One region of the Jejuibacter calystegiae genome, then DNA from elsewhere that is predicted to be linked to it. Evidence: riboswitches for the same ligand, from Rfam matches in the RefSeq annotation. Region 1 holds a riboswitch; each other region holds the start of a gene.
The links. A riboswitch is a leader RNA that binds a small molecule or an ion and turns the genes downstream of it on or off. The one in region 1 is predicted to bind thiamine pyrophosphate.
Positions count from the first base shown of each region.

Region 2: another riboswitch for thiamine pyrophosphate. It lies ahead of thiB (thiamine ABC transporter substrate binding subunit); the one in region 1 lies ahead of thiC (phosphomethylpyrimidine synthase ThiC).
Region 3: another riboswitch for thiamine pyrophosphate. It lies ahead of thiM (hydroxyethylthiazole kinase); the one in region 1 lies ahead of thiC (phosphomethylpyrimidine synthase ThiC).

Region 1 covers NZ_CP040428.1:1,525,721-1,531,702, reverse strand. Annotated here, with positions in the region: gene FEM41_RS07050 (bactofilin family protein) at 113-826, opposite strand; gene nudC (NAD(+) diphosphatase) at 964-1,731, opposite strand; gene rsd (sigma D regulator) at 1,831-2,331, shown strand; TPP riboswitch at 2,391-2,499, shown strand; gene thiC (phosphomethylpyrimidine synthase ThiC) at 2,584-4,482, shown strand; gene thiE (thiamine phosphate synthase) at 4,482-5,117, shown strand; gene FEM41_RS07025 (HesA/MoeB/ThiF family protein) at 5,110-5,865, shown strand; gene thiS (sulfur carrier protein ThiS) at 5,849-5,982, shown strand, end outside.
Region 2 covers NZ_CP040428.1:2,029,599-2,035,580, reverse strand. Annotated here, with positions in the region: gene sgrR (HTH-type transcriptional regulator SgrR) at 1-1,525, shown strand, start outside; TPP riboswitch at 2,056-2,144, shown strand; gene thiB (thiamine ABC transporter substrate binding subunit) at 2,175-3,158, shown strand; gene thiP (thiamine/thiamine pyrophosphate ABC transporter permease ThiP) at 3,134-4,744, shown strand; gene thiQ (thiamine ABC transporter ATP-binding protein ThiQ) at 4,728-5,447, shown strand; gene FEM41_RS09400 (DedA family protein) at 5,416-5,982, opposite strand, start outside.
Region 3 covers NZ_CP040428.1:4,629,380-4,635,361, forward strand. Annotated here, with positions in the region: gene fbaB (class I fructose-bisphosphate aldolase) at 49-1,101, opposite strand; gene thiD (bifunctional hydroxymethylpyrimidine kinase/phosphomethylpyrimidine kinase) at 2,020-2,820, opposite strand; gene thiM (hydroxyethylthiazole kinase) at 2,817-3,605, opposite strand; TPP riboswitch at 3,642-3,742, opposite strand; gene hdcC (histidine-histamine antiporter) at 4,101-5,453, shown strand; gene FEM41_RS21745 (histidine decarboxylase) at 5,499-5,982, shown strand, end outside.

The DNA of each region.
Region 1 (5,982 bases):
GGAATTCGTAAAAATAATGCAACCAACTCCATCCGCCGTATATCAGACCGTCTTTACCACCGTAACAGCACGATTCTACACTGCAATGTGAGCCAATCGGGAAAGCAATCGATTATTTCATCCAACGCCATTTTTTCGGATGACTCTCGTCAGGCAGTGAGCCCGCTGTCGGCATTGCTTTTTCAGCCACTGTATTGATTTCAATCCGCGCCATCTCCTCAATATAATGAGAGGCGCCAATAAAGATACCACCGCGCTCAACGGAAAGTTCATGGGAAAAAATATCCCCTTCCATGCGCCCGTTAGTCATTACGGTAACGGTATTTGCCCGGCAGCTACCATTCAGGTAGCCATCAAGCATCACCTTACAGCCCGTCACGTTACCGATAATGATACCATTTTCACCAATCTGTACCATCCCCAGACAACTAATGTCTCCTTCCACCGAGCCATTGATGACGATATCCGACTCACTCACGATGGCCCCCCTAAAAATCGTTCCCGGAGCAACCACACACTCTCCCGACTCTTTAGGAAAAACACTTTCTGCGGACTCCAGTGCTAATTTTCGGAGAGTCTTTGTAGCATCGACCTCCCCTGCCAGAGGCAAAGACTCCATATTCATTTCGCTCTGTTTAGAATTAAACATCCTGAACGACCTCCTTCCTGAGAATAATTTATAGACCAGCAAGAACAGACAAAGGCCAGCCATTACAGAAACAGAAATAGTAAACAATCCATCATAAGGCACCACATAACAAACAATGGCGCCAGACCAGGCCAACCAAATCCCATATAAACAACTTTGCGTTACTCTTCCGGGCATAATTCTTTTCCTTAGGCCCCCAACTCCGTATCCTACGAATACATTTCAACGCCCCGTTGTAAATTATCCTATTACCATCAAATAATCATGAAAAACTTTACAAATCAGAAAATATGTTATATCCGGGGATATTTCCCCTATCCCCCCCGACATAAAGCGACCGTATCCTCGATCAAACGTCGGGCCACTGTCCCCGGAGGCGGCAATAGCGGCAACTGGTCGTAACGATACCAGCCAGCATCGAGCAGCTCGCTGCGATCGACAACCAATTCCCCACTATCGTAATCCGCCATAAAGGCCGTCATCAGCGACTGAGGAAATGGCCAGGGTTGAGAGGAGATATAACGCAGGTTTTTAATCTGAATGCCGCTCTCTTCCATGACTTCCCGCGCCACCGCCTGCTCCAGAGTTTCCCCTACCTCAACAAACCCCGCCAGTACGGTATAAAGGCCATTTCGGTGACGATTATGTTGGGCCAACAGGATCTTGTCGCGATCGCGAATCGCCACAATAATGCAAGGGGCGATCTGCGGATAATAACGCTCCCGGCAGTTGTTACACAGCATTGCCCACTCCGTTTTACTGGGATGCATGCTGTGCCCGCAGTAACCACAAAAACGGTGGGAACGATAAAATTCTGCCAGCTGTACGGCACGTCCGGCCAGTTGAAACAGTGCAGGATCCTCATCGATCAACTGACGCACCGATCCCATATCACGCGAACGCTCCTGCACCACCAGCCAGGCGGGCTCTCCCTGCCAGCTACCAATCTGCAGCGCAGCGCAACCCACCAGCCCAAACTGCTGTGCGTGACCGTGCGGAAGTTCCCCCTGCGGCAACCATAATTTCTGTTGATGGCTGACGAACCACCAACCATAGTCTAATTTTTCTACTGTATGTTCCATAATCTCTTGCACGACCTCGGCTTCACTGGCACTCTTTTAACATTGTTTTTACATTCCAGGTTACTTAGCGTTTTAATCATATAACTCACGGAGTCAATCATGCTAAACCAACTGGAAAGACTGGCAGAGCGCGTTGGTGGTTGTAATGAGTTGATCGATCGTTTACTGCAGGATCGCAAACAGCTGTTAGTGGCTTATTACAACCTGGTTGGGATCAAACCTGGCAAAGGATCGCTCTCTGCACTGGACGAGATGGCGCTGGACGATTTCTGCCAGCGTCTGGTGGATTATCTCTCCTGCGGCCATTTCAATATTTATGAACGCATTATCCGCGAAATGGAAGAGGGAGAGCCCCGCACCTCCGCCGGGCAGCTCTGGACACAGCTGGAAGCGAATACTCAACAGATCATGGATTATTACGATTCACATCTGGAGATCGCCATCGATCATGATAACTGTCTGGAGTTCCACCAGGTGCTGTCAAAGCTTGGAGAATCTATGGCGTCTCGTTTCACGCTGGAGGATAGTCTGATCGTTCTGGCGCTGGGCGACAGCCTGGACAGTGCTAACGATTGCGGACATTTTGCCCGACCGGCTTGAGTTCCCATTCATTAACGCGTAGTTTACATAAGGCCTGCCCGATGATACGGAGCAGGCCTTTTATCTTGTCGGAGTGCCCAGTGCCATGCACGGGCTGAGACCGTTAATTCGGGATCCGCGGAACCTGATCAGGTTAAAACCTGCGAAGGGAACAAGAGTAATTTCATCTACGCGCGCACCTGCGCCCGTGCCTGTTACTCCTTCCGTCGTTCTGACAAGCCACTTCCAGTCACTAAAAAACCGGAACGAGCTATGTCTGTATCAACAAAACCTAATCGCCGTGAACAGCGCGCCGCCGCCCAGCAGTTTATCGATACTCTGGAAGGCACCAATTTTCCCAACTCCCACCGTATCTACCTGACCGGCTCCCGTCAGGACATCCGCGTTCCCATGCGCGAAATTCGGATGAGCCCAACGCTTACCGGCGGAGATAAAGCCAACCCGCAATACGAAGAGAACGAACCGGTGCCGGTCTACGATACCTCCGGCCCTTACGGCGATCCGGATATTGCGATTAACGTCCGCGAAGGGCTGGCGAAGTTGCGCCAGCCGTGGATAGACGCACGCAGCGATACCGCGCTGCTCGACGATCGCAGTTCCAGCTATACCAAAGCCCGTCTGGCGGACGATGGCCTGGACGAGCTGCGCTTTACCGGTCTGCTGCCTCCGCGCCGCGCCCTTGCCGGCAAGCGGGTCACTCAGTTGCATTACGCCCGCCAGGGCATCGTCACGCCAGAGATGGAATTTATCGCCCTGCGTGAAAATATGGGCCGCGAGCGCATCCGCGGCGAGATACTGCGCCAGCAGCATCCGGGAGAAAGCTTCGGCGCCCATCTGCCGCAGGACATCACCCCGGAATTCGTACGCGACGAAGTGGCCGCCGGGCGGGCAATTATCCCTGCAAATATTAACCACCCGGAATCCGAGCCGATGATTATCGGCCGCAATTTTCTGGTGAAAATCAACGCCAACATCGGCAACTCTGCGGTGACCTCTTCCATTGAAGAGGAGGTGGAAAAACTGGTCTGGGCCACCCGCTGGGGTGCAGATACCGTGATGGACCTTTCCACCGGCCGCTATATCCACGAAACCCGTGAATGGATCCTGCGAAACAGCCCGGTTCCTATCGGTACGGTGCCCATCTATCAGGCGCTGGAGAAAGTGAACGGCGTTGCCGAAGATCTGAACTGGGAAATGTTCCGCGATACGCTGCTGGAGCAGGCGGAACAGGGCGTCGACTACTTTACGATTCACGCGGGCGTCCTGCTACGCTATGTACCAATGACCGCCAAACGCCTGACGGGCATCGTTTCGCGCGGCGGCTCCATTATGGCCAAGTGGTGTCTGTCGCATCATCAGGAAAGCTTTCTGTACCAGCACTTCCGCGAAATCTGTGAAATCTGTGCCGCCTATGATGTTTCGCTGTCGCTGGGCGATGGCCTGCGGCCCGGTTCAATTCAGGACGCCAACGACGAAGCCCAGTTCGCCGAACTGCATACCCTGGGCGAGCTGACCAAAATCGCCAGGGAGTACGACGTCCAGGTGATGATTGAAGGCCCCGGCCATGTGCCGATGCAGATGATCCGCCGCAATATGACCGAAGAGCTGGAGCACTGCCATGAAGCGCCATTCTACACGCTGGGGCCGCTCACCACCGATATCGCGCCGGGTTACGACCACTTTACCTCCGGCATCGGCGCCGCCATGATTGGCTGGTTCGGTTGCGCCATGCTCTGCTACGTCACGCCGAAAGAGCACCTTGGTCTGCCGAATAAAGAGGACGTCCGGCAGGGGCTGATTACCTATAAGATCGCCGCGCACGCCGCCGATCTGGCCAAGGGACACCCCGGCGCTCAGATCCGCGACAACGCTATGTCCAAAGCGCGCTTCGAATTCCGCTGGGAAGATCAGTTCAACCTGGCACTCGATCCCTTTACCGCCCGCGCTTATCACGACGAAACCCTGCCCCAGGAATCCGGTAAGGTGGCGCACTTCTGTTCCATGTGCGGCCCGAAATTCTGCTCGATGAAAATCACCCAGGAAGTTCGCGACTATGCGGCACAGCAGGAGATCGCCGAAGGAATGAAAGATATGTCGAATACCTTTCGCGCCAAAGGCGGCGAGATCTATCTTCGTCAGGAGGAAGCCTAATGTACCAGCCCGATTTCCCCACCGTCCCCTTCCGCCTGGGTCTCTACCCGGTAGTGGACAGCGTTGACTGGATCGCACGCCTGCTGGAGGCGGGTGTGCGTACCATCCAGCTACGCATTAAAGATAAACAGGATGACGAGGTGGAGGCAGATATTATTGCCGCCATCGCCCTGGGACAGCGCTACAACGCCCGGCTGTTTATCAACGATTACTGGCGGCTGGCGATAAAGCATGGCGCGTACGGCGTTCATCTTGGTCAGGAGGATCTGGAGCAGACCGATCTCGATGCGATCCGCGCCGCCGGGCTACGGCTGGGCGTCTCTACCCATGACGATATGGAAATCGATGTCGCGCTGGCGGTACGTCCTTCGTACATTGCGCTGGGCCATGTCTTTCCTACCCAAACCAAGCAGATGCCATCGGCCCCCCAGGGGCTGGAGCAACTGGCTACGCATATCGCACGCCTGGGGGATACCCCCACGGTCGCTATCGGCGGCATCAGCATCGCCCGGGCGCCGGCGGTGCTGGCGACAGGTGTCGGCAGTATCGCTGTGGTCAGCGCCATCACTCAGGCCCCGGACTGGCAGGCCGCAACGGCGCAGCTACTCCAGCTGGCAGGAGCGGGTGATGAATGATACGGATTTTATGCGCTACAGCCGCCAGCTTTTGCTGGAGGACATCGGCCCGGAAGGTCAGCAAAAACTGCTGAATGCCCGGGTTTTGATCGTCGGGCTCGGCGGGCTCGGCTCACCGGCGGCGCTTTGGCTGGCCGGTGCAGGTGTCGGTTCTCTGTGGCTGGCCGATGACGACTGCGTGCACATCAGCAATCTGCAACGCCAGATTCTGTTCAGTAATGCGGATATCGACCAGCCTAAAACCCAGGCCGCACGGCGGCGCCTGCACGGAATCAACCCGAATATTCACCTGGTCACGCTGGATAAACGGCTGGAAGGCGATGCCCTGCATCAGGCCGTCGGCGAAGTCGATCTGGTGCTGGATTGCACCGACAACATGGTCAGCCGTCAGGCCATTAATGCGGCCTGCGTAGCGCTCGCTAAGCCGTTGGTCAGCGCCAGCGCCGTGGCCTTCGGCGGCCAGATGATGGTGCTGACGCCCCCCTGGCTACACGGCTGCTACCGCTGCCTGTGGCCCGACGATAGCGAACCACAGCGCAACTGCCGTACCGCGGGCGTGCTGGGGCCGGTGGTCGGCATTATGGGCGGACTTCAGGCGCTGGAGGCCATCAAGCTGCTGTGCGACCTGCCGGTACGCGACGACTGTCTGCACCTGTTCGATGCCCGCTCTCTACAGTGGCGTACCCTGGCACGTCAGCAGAGCCAGAGCTGCCCGGTTTGCGGAGGTGTCAGTGCGCATTCAGTTTAATGACGAACCCGTCACCTGCGACGATGACGCGACCGTGGCAACGCTGCTGGAAAGCATGAACCTGCACCAGCCGGGCGCCGCGCTGGCCGTTAATCAGACCATCATTCCGCGCGAACA
Region 2 (5,982 bases), 500 kb from region 1:
CGCCATGCAAGAGAAAGGGTGGCTCACCTGGCAGGCGGAAGCCGGCCGGGGAAGGCGCTCCCGACTCACCTTTATCTACACCGGGCTGACGCTCCAGCAGCAGCGGGCCGAAGATCTACTGGAACAGGATCGCATCGAACAACTGCTTCAACTGGTGGGCGATCGTCAGACGGTACGCCAGATGATCGTCTCCCATCTGGGCCGCAGTTTCCGCCAGGGGCGCCATATTTTACGGGTGCTCTACTATCGCCCGCTGTTAAATCTTCTGCCCGGAACCGCACTGCGCCGTTCAGAAAGCCACGTGGTGCGGCAAATTTTTAGCGGCCTGACGCGCATAAATGAGGAAAACGGGGAAGCCGAAGCGGATATCGCCCACCACTGGCAACAACTTTCGCCGCTGCACTGGCGTTTCTACCTGCGTCCCGGCATTCATTTTCATCACGGCCGCGAACTGGATATGCAGGACGTTATCGACACGCTGCAACGCATCAATCCCACACCGCTTTACGCTCATATTGTGGGTATCGACTCCCCTACCGCCTGGACGCTCGATATCCACCTTAACCAGCCCGATCGCTGGCTCCCCTGGCTGATGGGCAATTCCGCCGCCATGGTACTGCCCAGGGAATGGCGCAAGATGCCAGACTTCGCCCGCCAGCCGGTGGGAAGCGGCCCCTATGCGGTAGAGCGCAATACCAATAACCAGCTGAAAATCCATGCCTTCGATGACTATTTCGGTTACCGGGCGCTCATCGACGAAGTGAATTTCTGGGTATTGCCGGAAATTAGCGAGGATCTCAGCTGCGGAGTACAGCTGGAAGGCAGCGGCGACAGCGAAAAAGCAGTGGAGAGCCGACTGGAAGAGGGGTGCTACTATATTTTGTTCGACGCCCGCTCGGCACTCGGTTGTCGCGATGACATTAAACTCTGGCTGAACCATATTCTCTCGCCTGTCAGTCTCATTTACCGGGCCGGTGAACAATATCAGCGTTACTGGTTCCCGGCCTGGGGGCTGCTACCACGCTGGCACCACGCCCAACCGCCAGAGGTCGTCGAGAAACCGGCTGACCTTGATACTCTCACCCTGACCTTCTACCGCGACCATGCCGAACATCAGATTCTGGGCGGTATTATTCACCAGTTGCTGGCCGAATGCGGAGTGAGTTTGATCGTTAAAGAGGTGGACTACGACCAGTGGCATAAAGGAGACGATATCAGCGATATCTGGCTGAACAGCGCCAATTTTACCCTGCCGCTGGAGTTTTCACTGTTTGCCCATCTGTACGAAGTACCGCTGCTCCAGCGCTGCATTCCCGGCGACTGGCATGAAGATGCGCGCCGCTGGCGGGCTGGCGAACTGGATCTGGCCGAATGGTGCCGCCAGCGCCTTGCCAGCCTTGAGATCCAGCCGCTTATTCACCACTGGCTGATGCTCCAGGGCCAGCGCAGTATGCGTGGTCTGCGGATGAACACCCTGGGCTGGTTCGACTTTAAATCCGCCTGGTTCGCGCCGCCGGATGCTTAAGTTTTCGGGCACAAAAAAACCGCCATGGCGGCGGTTTTTTTGTGCTGGTCAGGTAAGCGGCCCTTCCAACAGGGTTGTGTGTCCAGTGTTACGCAAGCACACCCAAGTTTTTGCATACTGTGCCGCTTTTTCGCTAAAGTCAAGTATCTGTTCGAGGCTTTGAGATGTACCATTCAGTCGGGCCTTTTCACCGTCTTAAGCAAGCGGGCGCCGGACCTGGAAAAGGATGTCCAATGGCCGTATACGCAAGCACACCCAAGGTGCTTGCACTCACGGCGATATTTCCGGCGGTGACGTCGTGAAGCGGTCTATAGTCAGGACCGCACAATGAAACGGTACTTTTGTATTGTCATCGTTGTTTCTGGTGCACTGCTGTCATCCGGAAATGGGGGATGGAATATCTCCCATAACGCATTTTCAGTGACGATTGTCGTACCAGGCAGGTAAGCCCGGTAGCCGCCCCGTAAGGGGCGGTTTCCTTAATCCCCCACGCGCCTTTCGCTACTCCCGTTAACTCATTACAATGTGGGCCATTCTCAACGGGGTGCCACGAGCTGAGAGATACCCGTCGAACCTGATCCGGATAACACCGGCGGAGGGATTTGAGGCCACGCCCAAAATCCTTTGCCACCCAATACTGGAGTGCAAAGTGCTGAACAAACTGCCTGTGCTGCTGACGCTGGTCGCCCTGCCCGCCTTCGCGGGTCCGCAGCTCACCGTCTATACCTATGACTCTTTCGCCGCCGACTGGGGCCCGGGCCCTGCCATTAAAAAGGCCTTCGAGGCCGACTGCGACTGCCAGCTTAAATTTGTCGCGCTGGAAGACGGCGTCGCCCTGCTAAACCGCCTGCGAATGGAAGGGAAAAACAGCAAAGCGGATGTGGTGCTGGGGCTGGATAACAACCTGCTGGAGGCGGCAACCCAAAGTGGCCTGTTCGCCAAAAGCGACGTGGATACCCGTCACCTGACTCTGCCGGGCGGCTGGCAAAACGAGACCTTCGTCCCTTATGACTACGGCTGGTTCGCTTTCGTATACGATAAAAACCGCCTGAAGAATCCCCCTAAGAGCCTGAAAGAACTGGTGGAAAACGACAGGAAATGGCGCGTTATCTATCAGGATCCCCGAACCAGTACCCCCGGACTGGGCATGCTGCTGTGGATGAAGCAGGTCTATGGCGACCAGGCCCCCGAAGCCTGGCAGAAGCTGGCCAGTAAGACAGTGACCGTGACCCGGGGATGGAGCGAATCCTGGGGGCTGTTTCTGAAAGGTGAAGGGGATCTGGTACTCAGCTACACCACCTCTCCGGCCTATTCACTTATTGAAGAGCACAAAGATAACTACGCCGCCGCCGACTTTAGCGAAGGCCACTATATGCAGGTAGAGGTCGCAGCCCGTTTGAAAAGCAGCAAACAGCCGGAGCTGGCCCAAAAGTTTATGCAGTTTGTAGTATCAAAGGAATTCCAGCAGACCATTCCCACCGGCAACTGGATGTATCCGGTAAGCCAGGTCGCTCTGCCTGAAGGCTTTAACAGCCTGACCCGACCTCAAAAGACGTTACAGTTTACCCCCCAACAGGTCGCCCAGCAGCGCGCCGCCTGGATCGGTGAATGGCAGCGCGCCCTCAGCCGCTAATTCCCGGCTGGCTGTGGCCTGGCCTGCTCGCCGCTGGATTGATGCTCGGCGTGGCGCTGGCCGCCTTTGGCGCCCTGTGGTTCAGCGCACCGGGCATCGCGCCCCGTACCCTGCTCCAGGACAGCTATCTGTGGCACGTGGTGCGCTTTTCCTTCTGGCAGGCGTTCCTTTCCGCATTGTTCTCGGTGCTCCCGGCCATTCCCCTGGCCCGGGCGCTGTGGCGCCGCCGCTTTCCCGGGCGCCAGCTCCTGCTGCGGCTTTGTGCCATGACCCTGGTGCTGCCGGTGCTGGTCGCGGTTTTCGGCCTGCTTTCCGTTTATGGCCGCCAGGGCTGGCTGGCCGAACTCTGCCAGTGGCTGGGCATCGACTGGACGTTTTCGCCCTATGGCCTGCAGGGGATCCTGCTGGCGCACCTCTTTTTTAATTTGCCGATGGCTACCCGCCTGCTGCTCCAGTCGCTGGAGAGTATTCCCGGCGAACAGCGCAGGCTTGCCGCTCAGTTAGGGATACGCGGCTGGTCGCTGTTCCGTCTGGTGGAATGGCCCTGGCTGCGACGTCAAATTTTCCCCACCGCCGCCCTGATTTTTATGCTGTGCTTCGCAAGCTTCGCCACCGTGCTGGCGCTGGGCGGCGGCCCAAAAGCCACTACCATCGAACTGGCCATCTACCAGGCCCTTAGCTATGACTACGATCCCGCCCGGGCGGCATTACTGGCGCTTATTCAGCTATTCTGCTGCCTGGCGCTCATGCTGCTGGCCCAGCGTTTTAGCAAAGCGATTCCCAGTGGAGCCACCATGGCGACGGGCTGGCGCCCCCCCGACAGCACCCTGCTCTCTCGCGGGCTGGATTCGCTGCTGATCGTACTCCTCCTGCTGTTGATGCTGCCGCCTCTGCTGGCGATTGTGGTGGATGGCCTGCGCGGCGACCTGCCGCGTCTGCTCCAGCAGAGCGCGCTATGGCAGGCAGTCTGGACTTCACTGCGAATAGCCATCGCCGCTGGTCTTCTTTGTGTCGTACTGACCCTGATGCTGCTCTGGAGCTCCCGCGAGCTAAGGCTACGTAAGCAGCCGCTGGCGGGCCAGGCGCTGGAGCTGAGCGGCATGCTGATCCTCGCTATACCAGGCATCGTGCTGGCAACCGGCTTCTTCCTGCTGCTTAACGCCACCGTTGGTCTGCCGGAATCAGCGGATGCTATCGTTATCTTCACCAATGCGCTGATGGCCATTCCTTACGCCCTCAAAGTGCTGGAAAATCCCATGCGCGATCTGGCTGAGCGCTACGGTCCGCTGTGTCAGGGGCTGGGCATCCGCGGTATTCACCGTCTGAGGATTATCGAGCTACGGGCCCTGAAGCGCCCTCTTGGCCAGGCGCTGGCCTTCGCCTGCGTTCTGTCGATTGGCGATTTTGGCGTAGTGGCGCTGTTCGGCAATGAGGATTTCCGCACACTGCCTTTTTATCTCTACCAGCAGATCGGCGCTTACCGTAGCGATGATGGCGCAGTCACCGCGCTACTGCTCCTGCTGCTCTGTCTGACGCTGTTCACTCTGATGGAAAAATTACCGGGGCGCCATGCTGACACTGACTGATGTAACCTGGCTGTATCATCACCTGCCCATGCGCTTTAGCCTGCAGGTCGCCCGCGGCGAGCGCCTGGCGATACTCGGCCCCAGCGGCGCAGGAAAAAGCACGCTTCTGAATCTGATTGCCGGTTTTCTGACGCCGGGCAGCGGCCGCATTGTTCTTGACGGCGCCGATCATACCCATACGGCGCCCGACCAGCGACCAGTCTCGATGCTGTTTCAGGAGCACAATCTGTTCCCGCACCTCAGCGTACGCCAGAACATCGGCCTGGGACTGAATCCCGGCCTGCGGCTGAATGCGCAGCAGCGCAAAGAGGTGGAGAGCATCGCCGCTCAGATGGCGATAGGTGAGCTACTGGAAAGGCGCCCTGGCGAGCTTTCCGGCGGCCAGCGCCAGCGGGCGGCCCTGGCGCGCTGTCTTATCCGACAGCAGCCTCTGTTGCTGCTGGATGAGCCGTTTTCCGCCCTCGATCCGGCTCTGCGCCAGGAGATGCTCGCCCTGCTGGATGAAATCTGCCGCAGCCGACAGCTCACCCTGCTGATGGTATCGCACAGTCTGGAAGATGCCGCGCAGATAGCGCCTCGCAGCCTGGTGGTGGTGGATGGCCGCATCTACTGGGACGGCGATACGGCGCAGTTATTAAGCGGCGAGGCCAGCGCCTCGCGCACGCTTGGCATCAGAGCCCCAACACCTTACCCAGGATCCTGAGATAAACCGGCATCAGCGGGTGGAGCGCCACCCGCAACGTCACGGCGATCGCCGCTGCCGCGCAAAGCGGCGCCAGCCACAACAGTCGGCCACGCGGCAGATACGCCGTTAGCTTATCCTTCGCCGCCTTACCGCTACGCCACAAGCGCCAGCACAGCCACCCCGCCAGCCACAGCAGCAGCGCCGCCGCCAGCAGCCACCATTTAAAGGCGCCGCTTTCCATTCCGGCGGGGATATCAATGGCCGCGCCGGCCAGAATGCCGGGCAGGAAGTAGAATGGCGGCCAGAGCACGCAGCCAATGATATTGGGGCTGATAAACTTGCGTACCGGCAGCTCCAGCATACCGGCCACCATTGGCACCAGCGGCCGCGTCGGCCCAATAAAACGCCCCAGCAGAATGGTGAACATGCTGTGCTGGTGCAGGGCGTGCTCAGTTTTATCCAGCCATGACTTCTGCTTTTTCAGAAATGACCAGCGGTGCAACGGCCCCCGGAAGCGCCAGCCCAGCCAGTACGAGATCCAGTCCGCCAGCAG
Region 3 (5,982 bases), 2.1 Mb from region 1:
AGAAAAGGGGAAATGGCGCACCGCCAGGAACCGCAGCGCGCCAGAACATCAGGCGATGTTGATCTTAGTATCCAGGTAAACATCCTGTACGGCGTTGATCAGCTTCACGCCGTCGGCCATCGATTTCTTAAAGGCCTTACGTCCCAGAATAAGCCCCATACCACCCGCACGCTTGTTAATCACTGCCGTGCGTACCGCATCGGACAGATCGTTTTCGCCACCCGCGGCGCCACCGGAGTTAATCAGCCCGGCACGGCCCATATAGCAGTTCGCCAACTGGTAACGCACCAGATCGATGGGGTTATCGGTAGTCAGTTTGCTGTAGACCCGTTCGTCGGTGTAACCGAAGTTAACTGCCTGATAGCCGCCGTTATTTTCCGCCATCTTCTGCTTCACAATATCGGCGCCGATGGTGGCCGCCAGGTGGTTGGCCTGGCCGGTCAGGTCGGCGCTAACGTGATAATCCACCCCATCTTTTTTGAAGGCAGGGTTACGCAGATAGGCCCAGAGTACGGTCACCATACCCAGCTCGTGGGCGCGTTCAAAGGCTGCGGAGATCTCTTCAATCTGGCGGCGCGACTCCTCAGAGCCGAAGTAAATGGTCGCCCCCACGGCAACCGCCCCCATATTGAACGCCTGCTCGACGCTGGCATACAGGGTCTGGTCATACTGGGTGGGATAGCTCAGGGTTTCGTTGTGATTCAGCTTCACCAGGAAAGGAATGCGGTGAGCATAGCAACGCGCCACCGAAGCCAGCACGCCGTAAGTAGAAGCCACACAGTTGCAGCCCGCTTCAATCGCCAGTTCAACAATGTTTTTCGGATCGAAATAGAGGGGGTTTGCGGCGAACGAAGCCCCTGCCGAATGTTCCACGCCCTGGTCCACCGGCAGGATGGACAGATAGCCGGTACCCGCCAGGCGGCCGGTATTGTACAGGGTTTGCATATTACGAAGGACCGCCGGTGGACGGTTGTTATCCACCATGACCCGATCGACATAATCGTCGCCCGGCAGGTAGAGATTATCCGCCGGAATGGTCATACAACGGTGCTGGAGCAGTGTGTCAGCATCTTTGCCAAGTAACTGCGCAATATCAGTCATAATTCACTCCCGTAACGGCAGCGGGTGCTTCCCGCCGCACCAGTTAAATCCTGACCCGCCTGAAAAGCGGGCGCATTAAGTCTGGTTGGTTACGGTACGTTTTGCCAGAAGTCGCCGTATTTTCAGTTAATTCCGCTGTCACGCTTCACTGCCAGTGGTGGTAATGGCTGATGCGTTTCATTAGTCGGGGGAAATTAAGGTGTAGCGCGGATTCGGGTAAGCATTCACAAACGAATGGAATATGTAAATGTCGGAGAAGGTTCCGTTCACTTTATGTGACTGCTTCTCTGTTGATTCACAGCCGGTGAACGGGGAAGGTAGAAGGTTACAGACAGCGACAGTCTCCGACCTAAAAATCGCCGCAGCGTTCACGGCCGCCAGGGTCACCCCGACAGGGATGTCGGGGTGAGGGCGTGCGGCACACGGACGTGCCGTCACGCCCGACCCGTCCGGCGGACGGGAAAAGCGGAGGGGACCCGAAGGGCGATTTTTACGTCGGAAAGCCAGGGGTGGTCAGGGGGAGTGGCGTTTGAAGTCCCCCTGACCCGTTCACCGGTGCCGGTATTCACATAAGCAAACTCACCTTAAAGTGAACGGAACCTTCGCCAGCGTGACATATTCCACCTGAACACAGCACCACCGTAATAATATTTCCCGTCAATGAAACAACACTGAAACCCCATTAAATATTGCGAACCAGATTCATAGAACAGAAATACAACACGCCACTGTGATTTATTACAGGGTAAAATAACAGCAGCCAGTATTTTGTTAAGGAAGGTGCATAACAACAAGAAAGGTGATTAATACAGTCGCGACCCGCCAGTGTTGAAGCACTGACAGGCCGCTAACCACAACCAACTGAAAATGAGTGGATAGCACACCATTCAATAATCCTGTGATTATATAATCACAAAATCACCACCACGCATGAAAGTGATGCACCGGCCCATGCCCGTGCCCCACCTCCAGGCTATCGGCAGCCGCCAGCGCCTGAGTCAGCCAGGCCTTGGCTTCCACCACGGTCTGGCCCCAGTCATCGTAACGCGGCCGCAGCGCCGCCAGCGCCGACGAAAGCGTACAGCCGGTACCGTGAGTGTTTTTCGTCTGCACCCTGGGCGCAGTAAAACGCCGGGCGCCATCGCGGGTAAACAGCCAGTCCGGGCTTTCGGCATCGTCCAGATGGCCGCCCTTCATCAGTACCGCCTCGCAGCCCAGCGCCATCAGCGCTTCCCCCTGCTGATGCATCTCACGCTCGCTGGTAGCCATCGGCGCTTCCAGCAGCGCTGCCGCCTCTGGCAGATTAGGGGTGATTAACGATACTCGCGGCAGCAGATGTTCGCGCATCACTGAGACCGCCGATGGCGACAGCAGCGGATCGCCGCTTTTAGCCAGCATCACGGTATCCAGCACCACGGTGTGCGGCTGCCAGTACGCCAGGCGTTCCGCTACCGCTTCAACGATATCGGTTTCCGCCAGCATGCCGATCTTCACCGTATCGATGCGCAGATCGCTGAACACCGAATCGAGCTGCGCCGCCACAAAATCCGGCTCGATACGATAGACCGACTGCACGCCGCAGGTATTCTGGGCCACCAGCGCGGTTATCACACTGGCGCCATAGGCGCCCAACGCAGAAAAAGCTTTCAGGTCCGCCTGGATACCTGCACCCCCGCTGGGGTCGGTACCGGCAATGGTCAGAGCATTAATCCGTTTCATACCAGCGCCTCCGCATCCAGTTGCCATAGCGCATCCAGAAACTGCGGGACAAAACTCCCCGGTCCCTGACTGCGGGTAACCGCCATTTCCCCGGCGCGGGCCATTATCCGGCAACCGGCGGCGACATTTTCCAGCCTCTCCCCCGGCAGAGCGCAGCAGGCCGCTACCACCGCGGAAAGCGCACAGCCGGTTCCAACCACCCGGGTCAGCATAATATCGCCGCCGGGCACCTCCAGAGTGCGTTCGCCGTCGGTGATGTAATCTATCTCGCCGGTCACCGCCACTACCGCGCCTCTCTCACGGGCCAGATGGCGGGCCGCAGGCAACGCGACCCGGGCACTGTCGGTGCTGTCGACGCCGCGTCCCCCGCCCTGACCCCCGGCCAGCGCCAGAATTTCCGATCCGTTGCCGCGAATTGCGGCAGGCTGAAGCGCCAGTACCTCCCGGGCGAAGTCGCTACGCAGCGTCAGCCCCCCCACAGCCACCGGGTCGAGCACCCACGGGCGCTGCGCCTCACGGGCGCTGTCGATGGCGGCGCGCATGGCACGAGCACGTTCGCGAGTCAGGGTTCCGACGTTGACCAGGAGTGCGCTGGCGATAGCGCTAAACTGTGCCGCCTCTTGCTCATCTACCACCATGGCAGGCGAGGCGCCAAGGGCCAGCAAAACGTTAGCGGTAAAGGTCTGTACCACATCGTTGGTCATACAGTGAACCAACGGCGAAGTGGTACGAAGGTGATGCAGCGTCTGCAAGACAGCGTCGCTGCACAGTGGATCAGATTGCATGGTGAACTCCCGCCCGGCGCGAAGAAGAGGGATACCGGTACGGGCATCTGACTTCCCTACGCCGGCACTATCCGGATCAGGTCAACGGGTCTTTCTCAGCCCCGCATCCAGTCGGCGGAGCACCCCGAGTCATTTGATTTTAAAGGAATTAGTTTTCTTTAATTCCTTTAATCAGCCGCCATGATAAAAGGTAACAATGGCGCTGTAAACGCATTTGTGGCCACAGAAATCACCAATTATTCAGACCGATTCTCCGGTTTAGCCTGAGAATAAGCGCTGGCTCTTCAGGCAGCCGTTCCTGTTCAAAAAAATGGGGACGGAGTCAATATCCAAATCATTGTTCAAATAAGCAGCAATTTGCGCATCGTTATTGTATGCCAGCCAGGCGAAAAGTGATCATTGTCAAAATTTACCCCCCTTCCCATCCTAGAATCGGCAGAAAAGCACTGGTTATAACGCTTATTTCATGTCTGTTTCTCAATAAGGAAAAATGTTATGGGATCGGTTAGCTCAGGCTCAGCTCATAAAATGGGAGTGGTCGCCCTTACGCTGGTTACCGCCTCAAATATGATGGGCTCCGGCGTATTTATGTTGCCCACCAACCTTGCCGGCGTTGGTTATATCTCGCTGTGGGGTTGGGTGCTCACTATTGTCGGTGTTATCGCTCTGGCGCTGGTATTCGCCAAAACCAGTTTAATTACGCCGCGCACCGGCGGGATTGTCGCTTATGCCAGCGATGCATTTGGTCCATTTATTGGTTTTCAAACCACCGTCTGCTACTGGATTAGCGCCTGGGTGGGCAATGTGGCCCTGCTGGTCGCCGGGGTGGGATATTTAAGTTATTTCTTTCCAGAATTAAAAAATCCGATGTACAGCAGTATTGCCGCCATCGTTATTTTGTGGGCCTTTGTCGTACTGGCAAGCTTCGGCGCCAGAACTGCCAGCCGCGCCCAGTCATTTACCGCAAGCTGTATGCTGCTGGTGGTGCTGGGCGTCGGCGCCGTAGGCTGGTTCTGGTTTGATCCGCATATGTTTACCGAAGTGTATAACGGCACAGGCCGCAGCGACAGCTCGGCGATTATCTCTGCCGCATCCATTGCGCTGTGGGGGTTCCTGGGCGTTGAATCGGCTGTGGTTTCTACCGGCCAGGTGGACAATCCGGAAAAGACCGTGCCCAAAGCGACGGTGTACGGACTGTTGATTGCCTCGGTCTGCTATGTGGGCAGTTGCTCGGTGATTATGGGCCTGGTGCCGCACAGCGAGCTGGTTAACTCCGCCGCGCCCTTTGCCGACGCCGCGCGCTATATGTTCGGCAAGACCGCCGGCAACATCGCTTCAGCGCTCAGTATTATCGCCTGCTTCGGCTCGATCTCCGGCTGGCTGATCCTGCAGTCTGAAGGCCCCCGCGCCGGTGCCCAGCAGGGCCTGTTCCCGCAGTTCTTCGCCGACACCAATAAGCGTGACGTGCCAATGAAGAGCCTGATTTTCACCGGTGTACTGATGAGCCTGGTGTTAATGATGACCGCCTCCCCTAACCTGGCGAAACAGTTTGAAGTGGTGATTCTGATGTCGGTCTTCGCTTCGCTGCTGCCCTATATGTACGCCCTGATTTCCCTGCCGATCATTATGGTCTCGAAGAAATTAAATCGCGGTCGCAGCTTTATGTTTTATTGCGTGATGGTGGTTATCGGCATGATTTACAGCATCTTTGCCCTGTTGGGCTCCGGCACAGACTCCATGTTCTGGGGCGTGGTGATGATGATGGTAACCATTCCCCTGTTCTGCTTCGTGGCCGCTGGCCGCAGTAAGAAAGGCGAAAGAGTGCTTTATCTGGATAAGAAAGTCTGAACGTCAGTTCGTCATTAAACGTTATGCTTGAAAAGGAGAAATAAAATGACACTATCCATCGCAGATCAGAATAAACTCGATGCGTTTTGGTCATATTGTGTTAAGAACCAGTATTTCAATATTGGTTACCCGGAATCCGCCGATTTCGATTACACCATTCTGGAAAGATTTATGCGTTTTTCCATTAATAACTGTGGCGACTGGGCGGAATATTGTAACTACCTGCTGAACTCTTTCGAATTTGAAAAAGAAGTGATGGAATATTTTGCCCAGCTGTTCAAAATTCCGTTTGAGGAAAGCTGGGGCTACGTGACCAACGGCGGCACCGAAGGCAATATGTTCGGCTGTTATCTGGGTCGCGAACTGTTCCCGGATGGCACCCTGTACTATTCCAAAGATACCCACTATTCGGTCGCCAAGATCGTTAAGCTGCTGCGCATTAAGTCGCGGGTGGTGGAATCCCAGCCTAACGGCGAGATGGACTACGACGATCTGATGCATAAAATCGCCGCCGACGGCGAGCGGCATC